DNA from 4 places in the Streptomyces akebiae genome. Region 1 is predicted to be linked to each of the others. Evidence: riboswitches for the same ligand, from Rfam matches in the RefSeq annotation. Region 1 holds a riboswitch; each other region holds the start of a gene.
The links. A riboswitch is a leader RNA that binds a small molecule or an ion and turns the genes downstream of it on or off. The one in region 1 is predicted to bind cyclic di-AMP.
Positions count from the first base shown of each region.

Region 2: another riboswitch for cyclic di-AMP. It lies ahead of K1J60_RS23300 (M23 family metallopeptidase); the one in region 1 lies ahead of K1J60_RS05260 (M23 family metallopeptidase).
Region 3: another riboswitch for cyclic di-AMP. It lies ahead of K1J60_RS16725 (C40 family peptidase); the one in region 1 lies ahead of K1J60_RS05260 (M23 family metallopeptidase).
Region 4: another riboswitch for cyclic di-AMP. It lies ahead of K1J60_RS11630 (M23 family metallopeptidase); the one in region 1 lies ahead of K1J60_RS05260 (M23 family metallopeptidase).

Region 1 covers NZ_CP080647.1:1,182,618-1,187,398, reverse strand. The annotation lists gene K1J60_RS05270 (tyrosine-protein phosphatase) at 1-8, opposite strand, end outside; gene K1J60_RS05265 (alpha-galactosidase) at 267-2,342, shown strand; cyclic di-AMP (ydaO/yuaA leader) riboswitch at 2,645-2,803, shown strand; gene K1J60_RS05260 (M23 family metallopeptidase) at 2,808-3,815, shown strand; gene K1J60_RS05255 (DUF6250 domain-containing protein) at 4,096-4,781, shown strand, end outside.
Region 2 covers NZ_CP080647.1:5,416,854-5,421,634, forward strand. The annotation lists gene K1J60_RS23285 (MarR family winged helix-turn-helix transcriptional regulator) at 1-295, shown strand, start outside; gene K1J60_RS23290 (GTP cyclohydrolase II) at 481-1,134, shown strand; gene K1J60_RS23295 (PP2C family protein-serine/threonine phosphatase) at 1,279-2,382, shown strand; cyclic di-AMP (ydaO/yuaA leader) riboswitch at 2,664-2,825, shown strand; gene K1J60_RS23300 (M23 family metallopeptidase) at 2,836-3,897, shown strand; gene K1J60_RS23305 (cysteine hydrolase family protein) at 3,991-4,554, shown strand; gene K1J60_RS23310 (PrsW family intramembrane metalloprotease) at 4,704-4,781, opposite strand, start outside.
Region 3 covers NZ_CP080647.1:3,914,323-3,919,103, reverse strand. The annotation lists gene K1J60_RS16735 (C40 family peptidase) at 1-734, opposite strand, end outside; gene K1J60_RS16730 (hypothetical protein) at 1,204-1,557, shown strand; gene K1J60_RS16725 (C40 family peptidase) at 1,665-2,864, opposite strand; cyclic di-AMP (ydaO/yuaA leader) riboswitch at 2,874-3,031, opposite strand; gene pcrA (DNA helicase PcrA) at 3,287-4,781, shown strand, end outside.
Region 4 covers NZ_CP080647.1:2,696,455-2,701,235, reverse strand. The annotation lists gene K1J60_RS11640 (M16 family metallopeptidase) at 1-649, shown strand, start outside; gene K1J60_RS11635 (M16 family metallopeptidase) at 646-2,034, shown strand; cyclic di-AMP (ydaO/yuaA leader) riboswitch at 2,238-2,411, shown strand; gene K1J60_RS11630 (M23 family metallopeptidase) at 2,425-3,213, shown strand; gene K1J60_RS11625 (GntR family transcriptional regulator) at 3,443-4,147, shown strand; gene K1J60_RS11620 (HPr family phosphocarrier protein) at 4,317-4,598, opposite strand.

The DNA.
Region 1 (4,781 bases):
TGCGTCACTGGGGCTCCCCTCCCATCCGGCCGTCCGCGCCGAGCGCCGACGGGCGCGCCCTCGACGTCGAGGGCGCGCACTCGACCATACGACATGCGTGCGTACCCCAATGAGTTGTCCACAGCCGGGTCCAGGGCACCGGAGTGGTTGTCCACAGGCCGCTCCGCCGATGCGTCGGCGGTTGTCCACAGGCGCCGTCGAGCGCCCGCCGCGACCTGCGATGATGTTGAAGCCCGATCGCACCTGTTCGAATCTGTGGGGGCTTGATGTTGGAAATCGGAGCAGACGGCCGGACCTGGCTTCTCACCGGGTCCAGGAGCAGCTATGCCCTGCGGCTCACCGAGAACGACGAGCTGCTGCACCTGCACTGGGGTCCCCGGATCGCCCTCGCCGACGCCGAGGAGCTGGCCGTACGGCAGCAGCTGCCGTACTGGCCGTTCGAGGCCCCGGTCGACGGACATGAGGAGTACCCCGTCGAGGGCGGACCCCGCTTCACCCGACCGGCACTGTCCGTGCGCACGGACGAGCGGCGCGGCACCGAGTGGACCTTCCGGACGTACGAGGCCGACGGCGACGAGCTGCGGCTGCGGTTCACCGACGACGGACTCGGGATCACCCTGCACTACCGGATGCGCGACGACGTGGTCGAGCGCTGGGTGACTCTCGTCAACGACGGCCCGGCGGCGGAGCTGCTGCGGGCAGACTCGGCGACCTGGACGCTGCCGCCGCGCGCGGAGGAGAACTGGCGCCTCTCCCAGCTGCACGGGCGCTGGGCGGCCGAGTCCCGGCTCGTACGCGCCGACCTCACCTACGGCGAGAAGGTCATCGGCAGTCGGCGCGGGCACACCGGGCACCAGCACCTGCCCTGGGTCGCCCTCGACACCGACGCCACCGAGGAGCGCGGCGAGGTCTACGGCTGCGCCCTGGGCTGGTCGGGCTCCTGGCGGATCGCGGTGGCCCAACTTCCGGACGCGCGCGTGCAGATCACCGGCGGCGCCGGATACGACGAGTCCGGACTCCTGAGGCTGGAGACCGGGGAGACCTTCACCACGCCCGTCTTCGCCGGCCTGTGGAACGACGGAGGCTTCGGCGGGGCGAGCCGCGCCTGGCACGCGTACCAGCGGGCGTATGTCATCCCGGACGCGGACCAGGACCGGCCGGTGCTCTTCAACTCCTGGGAAGCCACCGAGTTCGACATCTCCGAGGAACAGCAGGGGGCCCTCGCGCGGCGGGCGGCGGCCATGGGGGTCGAGCTGTTCGTGGTGGACGACGGCTGGTTCGGGGCGCGGACGAGCGACCGGGCAGGCCTCGGCGACTGGACGCCGAATCCGGACCGCTTCCCGAAGGGGCTGCGGCCGCTCGCCGACCAGGTGCACGCCCTCGGGATGCAGTTCGGTATCTGGGTCGAGCCGGAAATGGTCAATCCGGACAGTGAGCTGTACCGGGCGCATCCTGAATGGGCACAGTTCCAACCGGGGCGAAAGCGGACGGAACTGCGTAATCAGCTCGTACTCAATCTCGCGCGCGAGGACGTCCAGGAATACCTCTGGGAACGGCTCGACACCCTCCTGTCCAGCGCGCCGATCGACTATGTGAAGTGGGACTTCAACCGCTGCTTCACCGACGCGGGCTGGCCCGGTGAGCCCTATCCGCAGAAGCTGTGGGTCGAGCACGTGCACGCCTTCTACGCACTGCTGGACCGGTTGCGGGCCGCGCACCCGGGGGTGGCCTTCGAGTCGTGCTCGGGCGGCGGCGGCCGGATCGACCTCGGCGTCATGGCGCGGACGGACCAGGTGTGGACCTCCGACAACACCGATCCTCTCGACCGGCTCGCCATCCAGCACGGCTTCACCCAGATCCATCCGGCCCGGACCATGGCCGCGTGGGTCACCGACAGCCCGAACAACCAGCTCAACGGGCGGGTCAGCTCGCTGCGGTTCCGGTTCGTCAGTGCCATGGCGGGTGTGCTCGGGGTCGGCGGTGACCTCGCCGAGTGGAGTGAGGAGGAGCTGGCCGAGGCCCGGGAGTGGGTGCAGCTGTACAAGGAGATCCGGCCGGTCGTGCAGCGCGGTGACCTGTATCGGCTGCGTCCTCCCGCAGGGGGGCTGAGTGCCGTGCAGTACGTCCACGGTGACGAGGTCGTCGTCCTCGCCTGGCTCCAGGCGCAGCACTACGGTGAGCCGCTCGCCCCGCTCCGGCTGCGCGGGCTGGATCCGACGGGGACGTACGAGTGCCGCGAAACGGGCGAAACGTACCGGGGTGCCGTGCTGGCGCATCACGGATTGCGGACGGGGCTGCGTGGTGACTTCGATGCGACAGTTATCCGCCTTCGGCGCACTTGAGCGATCTGTCCGAAATGCAGCTGTAATTCCAACAAGGCCTGGAATAAAGCCTACTGAGTCGTAGGTGCGTGAGCAGCGTCATATTCGTGACGTTCCGTTGCCGTCATGTCCACGTAATTCGTATGGATTTCCAGGGAGGTTGGAATGCGCCCAAGACCTGTCTATTACGGAGCGTGATGGTGAATTGAAGTAAGGATCAGGGAGGAAGACGCACAGGAAGTCCCAATGGTTGTACCTGTGGGCACAAGTCGCTTACGTTCGGCGTCAATCCGGACGGACGCCCAATCCTGCCGCCGACCGGAGCCGCGTACCGACCCGATCCACGGCAGGAGCGGGGGACCCACAGGAATCACCGCCTGTTCCGGTCTCCGGAACGGCTAGGGGTACAGCCGTGCGCAAGCACGGCCGGACATCTCCAGTCCGCACCCGACAGCTCACCTCGCAGGCGACGGAGAGGAATTCGCCATGCCCGCGAAGGGTAAGCACCGCCGTCCGAAGTCCCAGCGCTTCACTCGCTCGATCGCCGCCGCCGGGACCGGTGGCGCGGCGCTCGCGCTGCCGCTGATCGGTGCCGCCGGCGCCCACGCCGCGACCCCGGCGGCCGCCGTTTCCGGTGTCTCCGAGAAGACGGCCACGATCACCCCCGAGAAGGCCGCGGCCGAGGCGGGCGCTCGGTTGGAGCAGGCCGAGAAGGCCGCGCAGGCGGAGAAGACCACCACCAAGAAGGCGGCGACTAAGACCTACTCGGTGAAGGTCGGCGACTACCTCGCGAAGATCGCGGACGAGCAGGATGTCGAGGGTGGCTGGAAGCGGCTGTACTCGGACAACCGTGAGGCGATCGGCTCCGATCCCTCCCTCATCCACCCGGGGCTGAAGCTGTCGATCGGTGAGCGGGCCGCGTCGAGCGAGACGTCACGCTCGTCGTCGAAGCCGCAACTGTCGCAGTCCTCGAAGTCCACCGAGTCCTCCAAGTCGTCGAAGTCCTCCGGTTCCGCGAAGCAGGAGTCGAAGGACACCCAGGCGTCGACCTCCACGGCGAGCGGCCAGTCCTCGACGACCGGCAGCTCCGGCTTCAGCCGGCCCATCCAGGGCGCGACCGTCGGTACCGCGTACAAGACCGCCGGCAGCATGTGGTCCAGCGGCTACCACACGGGCGTCGACTTCGTGGCCCCGACCGGGACCAGCCTCAAGGCCGTGGGCGCGGGCACCGTCGTCTCCGCCGGCTGGGGCGGCGCGTACGGCAACCAGGTGGTCATCAAGCTCGCCGACGGCTACTACGCCCAGTACGCCCACCTGTCCTCGATCTCCGTCTCCGCGGGTCAGTCCGTCAGCGGCGGCCAGCAGATAGGCCTCTCGGGCGCGACCGGCAACGTCACCGGGCCGCACCTCCACTTCGAGATCCGCACCACCCCCAACTACGGTGCGGACATCGACCCTCTGGCCTACCTCCGCTCGAAGGGCGTCGGCATCTGACCCACGCCGCCGCACCCGTCGAAGGCCGGACCCCGTGACTCGGGGTCCGGCCTTCGACGTTCCCGGATAGCAGGCGGGGTCGCGCACCAACAGGGGGCAGGGGCAGGGGCCGCGATCGGGCGTGGCGACTCCGTGGTCACCGCATTGCGGTTGTGCGGCATGGCTGATCGACGTCTCGACAGTGGCCGGGGTGTGCGGTCAGAGTGATCTCCACAAGCGCTTTCTACGATGTCGTGTCGGCACGGGGACAGAACCGGCACGGGGACAGAAGGGGTGTCGTATGACCACCCGTAGAGCTTTCGGAGCACTCGCCGCCGGTGCCGCCCTCGCGGCCGTCGCTCCGGCGGGGACCGCGTCCGCCCACACGTCGCGGGGCCGTGGCCGGCTGATCGCCGCCGACGACTTCCGGCACGGACTCGGGCGGTGGGCCGTGGAGTTGGAGCGGGGCGGTACGGTCACGGCCTCGCGCGGTGTGCTGGAGGTCGACGTACCGGCCGGGGCCACGCTCTGGTTCAAGCGCAGGCTGCGAGGGCCGTACGCCGTCGAGTACACGGCCACGCCGGTCTCCGCGGGCGGGGTCAACGACCGGGTGTCCGATCTGAACAACTTCTGGAACGCCGTCGACGTGCGATCGCCCGACGATCTCTTCGCCACTCCACGAGGGGGCGCGCTCGCCGAGTACGACCATCTGAAGACGTACTACGTCGGGTACGGGGCCAACACCAATACGACGACGCGGTTGCGGCGCTATGTGGGTGAGGCGGGGGTGCGGCCGCTGATCTACGACTACACCGAGCCGCTGCTCGTCGCGAACGAGCCGCATCGCGTGCGGATCGTCTCGGACGGGTCGAGGGTCCGGTGGTGGAACAACGGACGGCTCGTGTTCGACTACCGCGATCCCGAGCCGTACACGAGTGGGCATTTCGCCTTCCGGACCACCTGGAGCCACTTCCGGATCGAGGACTT
Region 2 (4,781 bases), 4.2 Mb from region 1:
CTGCCAGTGGGACAAGCGCGGCAGTGTCGCCGTGCTCACCGACGAGGGCATGACCCTGCTGGAGCGCACGGCGCCGGGGCACGTCGAGACGGTGCGCAAGGCCGTCTTCGACCACCTCAGTCCCGAGCAGATCGCTCAGTTCGAGGAGATCTGCGCGACCATCGCGACGGCGATCCAGGGCGGGGACCCCCGGACGGCCCCCGGCTCGGACGACCTTCCGTGGCGCCGCCGCGCGTGTCCGTCGGGCCAGCAGGACGAGCAGCGGGGATCCGAGCCGTCGGGACGAGCGGGATAGCGGGGTCCGAGCCGTCGGGACGAGCGGGATCCGAATGGGCAGGGCGAGCGGGATCGTGCGTGACGGGGATGTGACGAATCCCCAATTCGGTTGCTTGAAATTTGAAGCACGGGTTAGAGTCGCTGCGAGCGCTGTGCTTCAAAACTGAAGCACAGCGACACCCCGCACCAGGACCGGAGAACCGCATGCCCGACTTTCCCGCTGCCACCCCGCGTGCCCGCGTCCGGGTACCGCTGCGTTTCCAGGACGGCTACGGCGTCGACGCCGACATGGTCACCTTCCACGACCTCGTCGACGGCCGGGAGCACCTGGCGGTCGTCCTCGGCGACCCGGCCCCCGGCACGGCCCCGCTGGTCCGGCTGCACTCCGAGTGCCTGACCGGCGACGTGTTCGGCTCGGCCCGCTGCGACTGCGGCCCGCAGCTGCGCGAGGCGGTGGAGCGGATCGCCGACCGCGGCGGCGTCCTCCTCTACCTCCGCCAGGAGGGCCGGGGCATCGGCCTCTACAACAAGCTCGACGCGTACGCCCTCCAGGACCAGGGCCTCGACACCTACGAGGCGAACGCGGCGCTCGGACTGCCGGAGGACGCCCGGGACTACACGGCGGCGGCCCAGATGCTGGGGGCCCTCGGCATCGACGAGCTCGACCTGCTCTCCAACAACCCCGACAAGGCCCAGCAGTTGCGCGACCTCGGCGTGAGCGTCCGCGACCGCGTCCCCACGGGCGTCTTCACCACCGCCCACAACGTCCGCTACCTCCGCGCCAAGGTCCTCCAGACCCAGCACACCCTCCCCCTGCACGAGCTGACGGGCGGCCTGACGGGCCTCTCGGCGGGCTGAGCCCCGCCAGCCCCCCGGCACCCGCTGCGCCCGCCCTCCCGCACCTCCTCCGGCAGGGCCTAGCCCACTCGGCCCCACCGACTAGCCCCGCCGCCCACCCCCGGAAACCCTGTATCCGTGGGGCAGCGAGAGGGCGCGAAGGACATGCGGGAGCCGGGTGGGCGTCGGTTCTCGTACGCCCGTACGCTCGCCCGCGCCCTTCCCGTGCTGTTGATCGCCGTCGGGCTCTTCTACGACCACTTCACCCCGCGCGAGTTCACCGCGGTGCCCTTCTTCACCGCCGCGCCCCTGGTGACGGCCCCGCTCTTCACGCTGTACGGCACGGTGATCGTCGGCGCCGTGTCGGTGGCCGGCATCAGCGCCGTACGCGTCTATTACGAAGACTCCGGCCACGAGGACGCGATCACCGAGATCGTCACGGTCGCCACCGTCGCCGTACTGGCCGTCCTGATCAACCGCCTCGTCCGCCGCAGCGACGCCCGCCTCGCCACGGCCCGGGAGGTCGCCGAGGCCGCCCAGCGGGCCGTACTGCCGGTGCCGCAGGAGCGGATCGGCGGGCTGGAGATCGCCGCGCGGTACGAGGCCGCGCAGGCCGGGGCGTCGATCGGCGGCGATCTGTACGCGGTGCAGGACTCACCCCACGGCGTACGGCTGATCGTCGGCGACGTACGCGGCAAGGGGCTGGGGGCGGTGTCGGCGGTGGCGGTGCTGATCGGGGCGTTCCGGGAGGCGGCCGAGCAGGAGGCGACGCTCGAAGCGGTGGTCCAGCGGCTGGAACGGGCGCTGGCCCGGGAGGGGACGCGGCGGGAGGCCACGCGAAGGGACGCGGCGGTGGAGTTCGAGGGGTTCGTGACGGCCGTGCTCGCGGAGTTCCCGCACGGCGCGGGCCACGCCCGGATCGTCAACCGGGGCCACCCCTCCCCCCTGATGCTGCACGCCGACGGCACCCTGTGCACGCTGGACGCCCCGCAGCCCGCGCTGCCGCTCGGCATGGACGACCTGGGCACCTGGCCCGACCGCGCGGAGGACACCGTGTTCCCGCCCGGAGCCACGCTGCTCTTCTACACCGACGGCCTCTCCGAGGCGCGGGACGCGCACGGCGTCTTCTACGACCCGGCCGCACGCCTCGCCGGCCGTGTCTTCACCGCCCCGCGCACCCTGCTGACGACGCTCGCGGAGGAGGTGCGCCGACACACGGGTGACCGCACCACGGACGACATGGCCCTCCTGGCGGTCCGCCGCCCTTGAGGTGCCGAGGCCACCGAGATCGCCGCCCGCACCGTGCCCCCCGAGTACCGATGTCACTGAGCGTGTCCGTCCAGCCGTTCTCCGTATAACAACTGACGACACGTCAGGGCGACTGTTACTCGTGAGTCAAGGTCAACTCGCCCGTTTTCGGCCCCTCATGACCCGTAAAGTCCAGCGGGAAAGCCGGAACGATCATTAAGAACAGCTTGGAATGGAGTACTCGCGTCTATTAACGTTCGATAACGCAGCGCGGTCGTCCCAGCCGTCACAAGAGACGGCTCCGTGCTCACGCGTCGAATCCCGCAAGGGAACCGGGGAACCACCACCCTGGGGTGAATCGCACGGAAACCGCCGTGGCAGTACGCACGACCGGTTTACGCGCGTAGGAGACCTTCCTGCTCCGAACCCGTCAGCTAACCCGGTAGGCGAAAAGGAAGGAAGGAGTACGCCCACGTGGCGTCGAACCGGTCCGCGACCGAAGCCCCGTTCGTGCCGACCCAACGCGACGGCGAGAGCCAGACGTTCGGCTACGGCAGCTACAACAGCGACAACGAGGGCCCCTGGCAGGAGTGGAATCCGGGCGAGGACACCCTGCGCCCCGTCCGCGGCCGGCATCGCGTCGCCAAGAAGAGCGGCGTACTCGCACGGGGCGGACTGGCCCGCAGCTCCACCGTTCTCGGCGTCGGTGTCATAGCCGCCGTCAGCGGTGCCGGGATGGCCAGCGCGCAGTCCGGCAAGGCCCCGGTCTCCATATCGATGCCCGACATGCCGAACGTCGGCTCGGTCTTCGAGGACGAGCCCGACGAGCCGGAGCCCCAGGGCTCCTCCTCCCCCCTCAGCAGCGCGGGTCTGATCGCCGCCGACACCGAGCAGGGCACCGCCGACGCCGGCGAGGCGCTGCGCGCCCGCATCATGGCGCAGGCCGAGTCCCAGCAGGACGCCTTCGACAAGGCCGCCGCCGAGGCCGCGCAGACCGCCGCCGCGGAGAAGGCCGCCGAGCAGGCGGCCAAGGAGAAGAAGGAAGCCGAGGCCAAGGAGGCGGCCGCCCAGAAGAAGGCGGAGGAGGAGGCCGCGGCCAAGAAGGAAGCCGAGCGCCTCGCCGCCCTGGCCAAGCAGTTCACCCTTCCCACCTCCTCGTACACCCTCACCTCCACCTTCGGTCAGGCCGGCCCGTACTGGTCCTCCGGCTACCACACCGGCCTCGACTTCGCGGCCCCCACCGGCACCCTCATCAAGGCCGTCCACAGCGGCACCATCACGCAGGCCGGCTACGAGGGCTCCTACGGCTACAAGACCGTCCTCACTCTCGATGACGGCACCGAGATCTGGTACGCCCACCAGTCCTCCATCGGCGTCAGCGTCGGCCAGAAGGTCGCCACCGGGGACGTCATCGGCCGCGTCGGTGCCACCGGCAACGTCACCGGCGCCCACCTCCACATGGAGGTCCACCCCGGCGGCTCCAGCAGCGGCATCGACCCGGCGGCCTGGCTCCGCAGCAAGGGCCTCACCCCGTAGCCCGCCGCCACCCCACACAGAACCAGCGACGCCGCGTCCGCCCTCGGGCCCACGCGGCGTTCGTCTTGTTCTCCCGGAGAAGGGACGGCAAGCATGGCGAAGAGCGCACTCCTGGTGATGGACGTCCAACGGGACGTCGTGGCCATCGCCGACGACGGTTCCGGATATCTGCCGCGCCTGCGCAGGGCGATCGACGGAGCCCGGGCGGCCGACATTCCCGTGATCTACGTGGTGATGGGGTTACGGCCGGGCGATCCGCAGGTCAGCCCCCGCAACAAGGTGATGGCGAACGTCCTGCGGGCCGGCCTGTTCACCGAGGGTGAGCCCGGCACCGAGATCCACGACGACGTCGCGCCCCGGCAGGGCGAGGTCGTGGTCACCAAGAGACGGGGAAGCGCGTTCTCGGGCAGCGACCTCGACCTGGTGCTCAGGGCCCGCGACATCGACAGCCTCGTCCTCACCGGCATCGCCACCAGCGCCGTGGTGCTGTCCACCCTGTGGCACGCCGTCGACCTGGACTTCGGCCTCACGGTCCTGGCGGACGCCTGCCTCGACACCGACCCCGAGGTCCACGCGATGCTCACCGAGAGGCTGTTCCCGCAGTGGGCCGAGGTCCTCACCGTCGAGGGCTGGCTCGGGGCCATCGCGCCGCGTTAGCGCGCGCCGTGCCGGTGGCGATGGGGAATGCGGGTGGCGTCCGGTCCGATCGTTGACCTCGGAGAGGACGTCTCTTCGCAAGCTGGGCAGATCCGAGCGCCGCCGGGGCGGTGGGCCGACGGCGTCACCAACCTCTCCGAACGGCACACCTAGGGCCCTCCTGAGAGATAGGGGTTGTACGCGGGATACGACACCGCCCCGTGGACCACGGGCTGCGCGTACACCGA
Region 3 (4,781 bases), 2.7 Mb from region 1:
GAGTTGGGGGCTTCGGTCGTTGCGGAGACGGGGGAGACCGGACCGGTGAGGCTGCGCTGGGCCGCGGTGGAGGAGCGCGTGGCGTGTCCCGTGGTGCTGACCCGGGTGTCGAAGCGCGTGCGGTCCTCGGTGGTGATCCGGCCGAGCAGCTGACGGGCGTCGGTCAGCTTCGAGGTGACGGTCTTCTTGTGCCGTTTCAGTTCTGTCTGCCGGGTCTTGAGCGTGCCCAGTTCGACGCGGGCGGCTCCGCGCAGTCGTTCGATCTCCAGCAACTGTTTCCGTACGCTCGCCACGTCCGCCGAGTGCCGGGTGCCGACGCGCTCGGCGAGGGCGGCCCCGTCCAGGTACTGGTCGGGATCGGCGGAGAGTGCGAGCTGCCAGGAGGGGTCGATGCCGCCACCCCGGTACTGCGCCGCTGCCAGCGAACCGAGTTCGTCCCGGGCCGAGTTGAGCCGTTCGGTGCGGCGGGCAGCCTGGTCGCGCAGCTCTTCGAGGTTCTCCTGCGCCTTGTCGGCCTTCTCCTTCGCGCCGTTGTACTTCTCGGTGGCGACCTCGGCCTCTTGGTACAGCTTGGCCACCTTCGCCTTGACCTGCTCAGGGGTGAGCTGGGGGTCGGCGTGCCCGGTGCCGTCGAAGCCGGTCGCGCTCGCGGCGCCAGCGAGGGCGATCGTCGCGGCCGTGCGGGCCGTATGGCCGCCGAGCGAGCGCTGTCTGGGCTTGCGGTGCGCTGCCACGTGGAGTCCACGTCCTCTCCGTACGACCGCCGTCCGCAGTACGAACATCGTCTGTCCGTACGGACCGCCTGGGGGGAGCGGTTACGCGTCCGGCGGCGGCCCGCACAGGGGGAGCGGGACGCCGCCGGACCTTTCTCGGCGGTGGTGGCCGACTGCCGCCCCTGGCCCGGGCGGCGGTGGGGAGCCGGTCACCTGAGGGAGGACGCTAAACCTGGCTGTGATGGCTCGGTAACGCGTTGTACGGAAGTGGCGCGCACCGACAATGAGGTGACCGTATGTGACCGAGATCCTGGCCTGGCGTCGCCGACTTCACGCTGTGCGATGACCGATGCGGCGATTTCGGACCGGGCGGAGGAGGGGCGGTGCTATGGAGCGCATATATGCAAGATCATCAGGGGGCCGTTCGCCGGTCCCGTCCCGCCCGCACCCGGTGCCCCACGACCTTCGGGCGCCTCATTAGGCTCCGCGCATGGACGTACTCATCCACATCCTCGTCGCCCTCCACATCATCGGCATCGCCTCCCTCCTGGGTGGTTTCCTCACCCAGATGAAGGCCATGGGCCAGGGCACCGCCCGCTTCGTCCCCGCGATGCTGCACGGTGCCCTCACCATGCTCGTCACCGGCGTCCTCCTCGTCGGTCTCAACCAGGCGGACGACCAGCCCGTCAACAACATCAAGATCGGCGTCAAGCTCGCCCTGCTGATCGTGATCCTCGGCCTGGTCTACGTGAAACGCGACGAGGAGACGGTGGAGAAGCCGATCTTCGCCCTGGTGGGCGCGCTGACCACCGCGAACGTCTTCATCGCGGTGCTCTGGACCTGAGTGCCCCCGTGTGAGCCCGTCCTGCCCGCGATGGCATCGGGACGGCTGAGCCGGGATCCCCGGGATGGCGCCGACCGTGCGGACCGGCGCCCCCTGTCCTGCCCCGGTTACGCCGGGCGCACCACGCTGTGGATCGAGGACTCCCCGTCGTAGAAGATCGACTCCTCGCGGACGTACGTGCCCGGCTTGGGGGCGTGGATCATCATGCCGTTGCCGATGTAGAGGCCGACGTGGCCGATGTTGTCGTAGAAGAAGACGAGGTCGCCCGGCTTGGCGTCGGCCAGGGAGACGGTGGTGCCAGCCTCGACCTGGTCGTAGGTGGTGCGCGGGAGGTCGACCCCGGCGGCCTTCCAGGCGGCCTGCGTGAGGCCGGAGCAGTCGTAGGAGCCGGGGCCGGTGGCGCCCCAGACATACGGCTTGCCGATCTGCGCGCGGGCGAAGGCGAGGGCCTTGGTGGCCTTCGAGGCGTATGTGGAGTCCTCGACCGGGGCTGTGGTCCCGGTGGTGCCCGGCGATGTCTCCGTGCCGGTGGCGGTCCCTCCCTGGACCTCCTGGGCCTCCTGGGTCTCCTGGGCGCTCTGCGTCTCCTGGCGCGCCTGTGCCGCCTGCTGCCGCGCGAGCTCTTCCGCCTTGCGGTCGGCCTCCTCCTGCTCGCGCTGTTCGATCGCGGCGAGCCGGGCCTTCTCCTCGGCGGTGAGGGTGGAGAGCAGTTCGCGGGCCTCGGCGAGCTTCGCCTGGACCTTGGCCTTGCTGGTCTTGAGGGCGTTCTGCGACTCGGTGAGCTTTTCGAGGCTGTCGCTCGCCGTCCGGCGCTGCTCCGCCGCGTCGGCCTGCTGGGTGACGTACGCGTCGACGGCTACCTTCTGACGGTCCGTCAACCGGTCCATGAGCTGGTTCTGGTCGAAGTAGTCCTGCGGGTTGTCCGCCAGGAGCAGTGAGGCCTGGTCGGGGGTGGCCGCGCCGGTGCGGTACTGGGCCGCCGCGAACGAGCCCAGCTCCTCCCGCGCCTCGTTGAGCTTCTCCGCGCGCTTGGCGACGTCGTCGAGGAGGGTGTCGACCTTCTTCTTCTGCTTGGTCGTCCTCTCCTTGGCCGCGTTGTAGTTCTCGGTCGCCGACCCGGCCTGGCGGTAGAGGTCGTCGACCTTCTTCTCGACCTCCTCCAGGCTCGGCCTGTCGTCGGCGGAGGGTGCGGCGGTGGCCGTCTGGGAGAGCAGAGCCACGGAGGTCAGTGCGGCCGTGGCGAGAGCGGGGGTGCGTATGCCCGCGCGCGTCCGGCCGGTCGGACGCGGCTTGCGGTGCGGCGCCATGGTGCGGCGTCTCCTTCCGTTGTCCGCCTACCGGGTTAGCTGTCGGGTTCGGGCGCAAGCTTCGGAAGGTTTGCCCTACGGCCCTTGCCGCGTACGGCGGTCGGGTCGATTCACCCCAGAGGTCGGTGGGTCCCCGGCTCCGGCGCCGCAAGCGGCGTACCGGATTCGGCGGAGGCCGTGCGGCCCGGCGACGTTCGCCGGTTGTGTCGTACGGCCCAAGAGAAGAAGCTAGCCAACTCGTGTGGCCCGTGTGAAGGTTGATGTTCGATATGCCCGATACGTTTTCGTGACCTTAGCCTCTTCCGCGCGATGGGCGGTACGCTCGATCGCTCACCGTCGTGAGGTGTACGCGGTGAGTGGTGCGTGCGGACTTCCCGGGGCGGCCCCTGGCTGTCAGTGGGGGCGCCTAGACTCGGAGAGCGATGAGCAGCCTCTTTGACGACAGCTTCCTGGCGGACCTCCAGGCCCCCCGCGGCCACGCGGAGGAGCCCCCGCCGCCGCCCGAGGACGATCACGTACCGGAGCCGCTTCCGGACGATCTGTTCGGCGGGAAGTTCGACGTGCCACCGGACCGGGACGCCTACTACCGGGGCGGTGCCCCCCGCCCGGCTCTCGACGCGGCGGCCCTCCTGGACGGGCTGAACGAGAACCAGCGCGCGGCCGTGGTGCACGCCGGGTCACCTCTGCTCATCGTCGCCGGCGCCGGTTCCGGCAAGACCCGGGTGCTCACCCACCGCATCGCCCACCTGCTCGGCGAGCGCCATGTCCACCCGGGCCAGATCCTCGCGATCACCTTCACCAACAAGGCCGCCGGTGAGATGAAGGAGCGCGTCGAGCAGCTCGTCGGCCCGCGCGCGAACGCGATGTGGGTCATGACCTTCCACAGCGCGTGCGTCCGGATCCTGCGGCGCGAGTCGAAGAAGCTCGGCTTCACGTCCTCCTTCTCGATCTACGACGCCGCCGACAGCAAGCGGCTGATGGCGCTCGTCTGCCGTGATCTGGACCTCGACCCGAAGCGCTTCCCGCCCAAGTCCTTCAGCGCCAAGATCTCGAACCTGAAGAACGAGCTGATCGACGAGGAGGACTTCGCCGCCCAGGCCGCCGACGGCTTCGAGAAGACCCTCGCCCAGGCCTACGCGCTCTACCAGTCCCGCCTCCGCGAGGCGAACGCACTCGACTTCGACGACCTGATCATGACGACGGTCAATCTGCTGCGCGCCTTCCCGGACGTCGCCGAGCACTACCGCCGTCGCTTCCGTCATGTCCTCGTCGACGAGTACCAGGACACCAATCACGCCCAGTACGCCCTGGTCAGAGAGCTGGTCGGCACCTCCGAGCACCCGGTGGACGTGCCGCCGGCCGAGTGGGACGTACCTCCGGCCGAGCTCTGCGTCGTGGGTGACGCGGACCAGTCGATCTACGCCTTCCGCGGCGCGACCATCCGCAACATCCTCCAGTTCGAGGAGGACTACCCGAACGCGACCACGATCCTGCTGGAGCAGAACTACCGCTCCACGCAGACCATCCTGAGCGCGGCCAACGCGGTCATCGAGCGCAACGAGTCCCGCCGCCCGAAGAACCTGTGGACCAACGCCGGCGCGGGCGCGCAGATCACCGGTTACGTCGCCGACACCGAGCACGACGAGGCCCAGTTCGTCGCCGACGAGATAGACCGCCTGACGGACGCGGGCGACGCGAAAGCCGGCGACGTCGCCGTCTTCTACCGGACGAACGCCCAGTCCCGAGTCTTCGAAGAGGTGTTCATCCGCGTCGGCCTGCCCTACAAGGTCGTCGGCGGCGTCCGCTTCTACGAGCGCAAGGAGGTCCGGGACGTCCTCGCGTATCTGCGGGTCCTCGCCAACCCGGAGGACTCCGTCCCGCTGCGCCGCATCCTCAACGTGCCCAAGCGCGGCATCG
Region 4 (4,781 bases), 1.5 Mb from region 1:
CGTCATGGGTGAGCAGCGGCGCGAGGTCGTCGAGGAGAACGTGCCCGCGCGCGCGTTGATGGCCGCCTACCGGCTGCCGGAGGACGGCACGCGCGCGTGCGACGCGGCCGACCTGGCGCTCACGATCCTCGGCGGCGGCGAGTCGTCCCGCCTCTACAACCGGCTCGTACGACGTGACCGTACGGCCGTGACGGCCGGATTCGGCCTGCTGCGGCTGGCCGGCGCGCCCTCCATGGCGTGGATGGACGTCAAGACCTCCGGTGACGTCGAGGTGCCGGTCATCGAGGCCGCCGTCGACGAGGAGCTCGCCCGGTTCGCCGCGGAGGGTCCCACGGCGGAGGAGATGGAGCGGGCGCAGGCCCAGTTGGAGCGCGAGTGGCTGGACCGGCTCGGCACCGTCGCGGGCCGCGCCGACGAACTGTGCCGGTACGCGGTGCTGTTCGGTGACCCGAAACTCGCCCTGACGGCCGTCGACCGGGTCCTGGAGGTGACGGCCGACGAGGTCCAGGAGATCGCCAAGGCCCGCCTGAGGCCCGACAACCGCGCGGTGCTCGTCTACGAGCCCGTCGCGGGTGAAGAGGCCGACGAGGAGACCGCCGCGGCCGAGGCCGCCGAAACCACCGACGAGACCGAGGAGTCGGCGAAGTGACCGAGCTCGCGACCATGGACTTCCACCCGCAGCCCCAGGCCGGCGAGGCCAGGCCCTGGGCGTTCCCGGCGCCCGAGCGCGGCACCCTGGACAACGGCATGACCGTGCTGCGCTGCCACCGCCCCGGCCAGCAGGTCGTCGCCGTCGAGGTGCTCCTCGACGCGCCCCTGGACGCCGAGCCCGCCGGCATCGAGGGCGTCGCCACCATCATGACCAGGGCCTTCTCCGAGGGCACCGACAAGCACACGGCCGAGGAGTTCGCCGCCGAGCTGGAGCGCTGCGGCGCCACCCTCGACTCGCACGCCGACCACCCCGGTGTACGCCTGTCCCTCGAAGTGCCGGTGTCGCGGCTGGAGAAGGCCCTCGGCCTGCTCGCCGACGCCCTGCGGGCCCCCGCCTTCGAGGACGCCGAGATCGAGCGGCTGGTCGCCAACCGGCTCGACGAGATCCCGCACGAGACCGCCAATCCCGGTCGCCGGGCCGCCAAGGAGCTCTCCAAGCAGCTGTTCCCGGCCACCTCCCGGATGTCGCGGCCCCGCCAGGGCACCGAGGAGACCGTCGAGGGCATCGACTCCGCGGCCGTACGCGCCTTCTACGAGCGGCACGTACGCCCCGCGACGGCCACCGCCGTGGTCGTCGGCGACCTCACGGGGGTCGACCTCGACGCGCTGCTCGGCGACACCCTGGGCGCCTGGACCGGCTCCTCGGCGGCGCCGCGCCCCGTGCCGTCGGTGAGCGCGGACGACACCGGCCGCGTGATCATCGTGGACCGCCCCGGTTCCGTGCAGACCCAGTTGCTCATCGGCCGGGTGGGCGCCGACCGGCACGACCGCGTGTGGCCGGCCCAGGTGCTCGGCACCTACTGCCTCGGCGGGACCCTCACCTCCCGCCTGGACCGCGTCCTGCGCGAGGAGAAGGGCTACACCTACGGCGTGCGGGCGTTCGGCCAGGTTTTGCGGGCCGCGCCCGACGGTTCGGGCATCGCGATGCTCGCCATCAGCGGCTCCGTCGACACCCCCAACACCGGGCCGGCGCTCGACGACCTGTGGACGGTGCTGCGCACCCTCGCCGCCGAGGGCCTGACCGACGCCGAGCGTGACGTCGCCGTGCAGAACCTCGTCGGGGTCGCCCCCCTCAAGTTCGAGACGGCCGCGGCCGTGGCGAGCACGCTGGCCGACCAGGTCGAGCAGTACCTGCCGGACGACTACCAGTCGACGCTGTACCGCCAACTCGCCGCCACCGGCACCGTGGAGGCCACCGCCGCGGCCGTGAGCGCCTTCCCGGTGGACCGTCTGGTGACCGTCCTCGTCGGGGACGCCGCGCAGATCGAGGAGCCCGTCAGGGCCCTCGGAATCGGCGAAGTCACCGTCGTCCCGGCCGAGTAGGGGCTGACCGTACGGACGCGTGTCAGTGGGGCCCTGGTGACGGAAGAGTCACCAGGGCCCCCGTTTGTCCCTATTGATGGCGGAGGTTGCGTGTCTGACCTGTGGCGTACGCAACAAATCCTGTGATCCGTTTGTTATTTCGAAGACGGCCCACTTAGCGTCGGTCCGGCTGTTCGTCAGAAGTTCGCCGCAGCCGCGGCACCGGACAGTCATCGCCGAGTCCCCGCATGGCGCGAGCCAGGGGAGCCGGGGACCCATCACAGTCCCTGGGGTGAATCGGGTGCCCTTCGCGGAGCGACGCGAAACGAGGGGTAGCCGTAGGAGACCTTCCTGCTCCGAACCCGTCAGCTAACCCGGTAGGCGAGAAGGAAGGAAAGGACCAGCCACTTCATGGCGTTCACCCGCGCCCCCGGGAAGCACCGCCGTCCCGGCCGTGTGCAGCGCACGACCACGAGGAACGTGGGCGTAGCCGCTCTCACCACCACCGGTGTCCTCGGCACTCTGGCCGGCCCCGCGCTCGCCGCGGAAGAGCCCGCCGTCGAGCAGACCGGCCTGAACCAGATCATCACCCTCGGCGACACGGTCGCGGACCAGGTCGACGCCCAGGCCGTGGCCCAGCAGCAGGCCGCCGAGGTGGCCGCCGTCAAGAAGAAGGCGCAGGAGGAGGCCAGGAAGGCCGCCGCCGAGAAGGCCGAGCAGGAACGTGCCGCCGCCAAGGAGCGCGAGGAGATCAAGGCCCGCGCCGCCCGCGCGGCCGAGCGCGAGCGCCTCAACGCCTACGTCGCCCCCATCAGCGGCTCCTACATCTCCACCGGCTATAAGACCGGCGGCGCCGTCTGGTCCTCCGGCAGCCACACCGGTGTCGACTTCCACGCCGCGTCCGGTACGGCCGTCGTCGCCGTCGGCTCCGGCACCGTCGTCGAGGCGGGCTGGGGTGGCGCCTACGGCAACAACATCGTCATCAAGATGAACGACGGCACGTACACCCAGTACGGCCACCTGTCGTCCATCGGCGTCTCCGTCGGCCAGACGGTCACCCCCGGCCAGCAGATAGGCCTCTCCGGGGCGACCGGCAACGTCACCGGCGCCCACCTGCACTTCGAGGCCCGGACGACGGCCGAGTACGGCTCGGACATCGACCCCGCCGCGTACCTGCGCTCGCACGGCGTGAACGTCTGACGCGCTTCCGACGCTTCGCAGGAGGCCCCGGCTCACCGAGCCGGGGCTTTCCTCGTTGTGCGTACCTGCTGCGCAAACCTGTTGCGACGCACCTCTTGTGACGTACCTCCTGTCCAAAAAATATCCATGGATTCCGGTCCGCCATCGGAAATTCCGGCTCTCTGCAATAGAGTCGCTGGAACACACGTCAATCATCGACGTTTCACGGGGATTAAGGCGGAGGTCGGTCATGCGTATTCCGGCGCACTCGGTATGCACGGCGATCCGTGATGACATCGTCGCGGGTGTCTACGAGCGCGGCAGCCGGCTCACCGAGGAACTGCTCGCCCGCCGTTACGGCGTCAGTCGGGTGCCCGTGCGTGAGGCGTTGCGCACGCTGGAGGCCGAGGGCTTCGTGGTGACCCGTCGGCACGCGGGCGCGTGCGTCGCCGAGCCGACCGAGCAGGAGGCCGCCGACCTGCTGGAGATGCGCATGCTGCTGGAGCCCCTGGGGGCCGCCCGCGCCGCGCAGCGGCGTACGGAGGCCCACCTGAAGGTGTTGCGGGGCCTGGTCAGGCTGGGCCAGGAGCGGGCCAGGAGGGGCAACAGCGAGGATCTGCGCTCGCTGGGCGGCTGGTTCCACGAGACGCTCGCGCAGGCCTCCGGCAGCCCCGCCCTGACCTCGACACTCGCCCAGCTGCGGCACAAGATCGCCTGGATGTACGCGGTCGAGGCGCCGGCCGACCCCGTGGAGTCCTGGGCGGACCACGGCGGCATCGTGGACGCGGTCGCGCGCGGCGACAGCGACCGGGCCCGGGCGATCACGTCCCTGCACACCGAGCGGGCCACCGCCGCGCACCGGCTCCGATTTCCGGCCGGGGCCGGCGGGGCGGAGCGGCCGGAGCGTGTGAGGACTTCGCAACACCCCGTAAACATGCCGAGCCTGCGGCATTAACACAGGCGCCGTATACAAAGAGGGAAGAATTCCGAAGGGCATTATTTCTGCTGCCCGCAGAACGGAAACCGGACGGAAATGCGAAGGGCTCGCCCGATAAATCGGACGAGCCCTTCGGTGTGTCTGCGGGGCGGCTTTTCAGGCCTTTCCGCTTCGGTTACCCGGTCGCTCAGACCGTCTCGGGGAGTTCTTCGAGCCCCTCGGCGACGAGCTTCGCCAGACGGTCGAGCGCGGCGTCCGCGCCCTCGGCGTCGGAGGCGAGCACGATCTCCTCGCCGCCCTGGGCGCCGAGGCCCAGGACCGCGAGCATGGAGGCCGCGTTGACGGGGTTCCCGTCGGCCTTGGCGATCGTCACGGGGATACCGGAGGCCGTGGTGGCCCGGACGAAGATGGATGCGGGTCGGGCGTGGAGGCCCTCGGCCCAGCCGACGTTGACGCGGCGCTCAGCCATGTGATGCTGCCCTTCAGGTGTCTCGGGTGCTGCAGAGAGGTCTAGACCGGGTTGTCTAGACCAGTTTCCCATATGGGGCGACGTACCGGAACGGGCCCACGGCCTGACCGCGAACCGGCTGTCGCACTTCTGTTGTGCTTCTGTCGTGCGTCCCCCAGACTGCCCCGCGCCGTTGTCGGACGC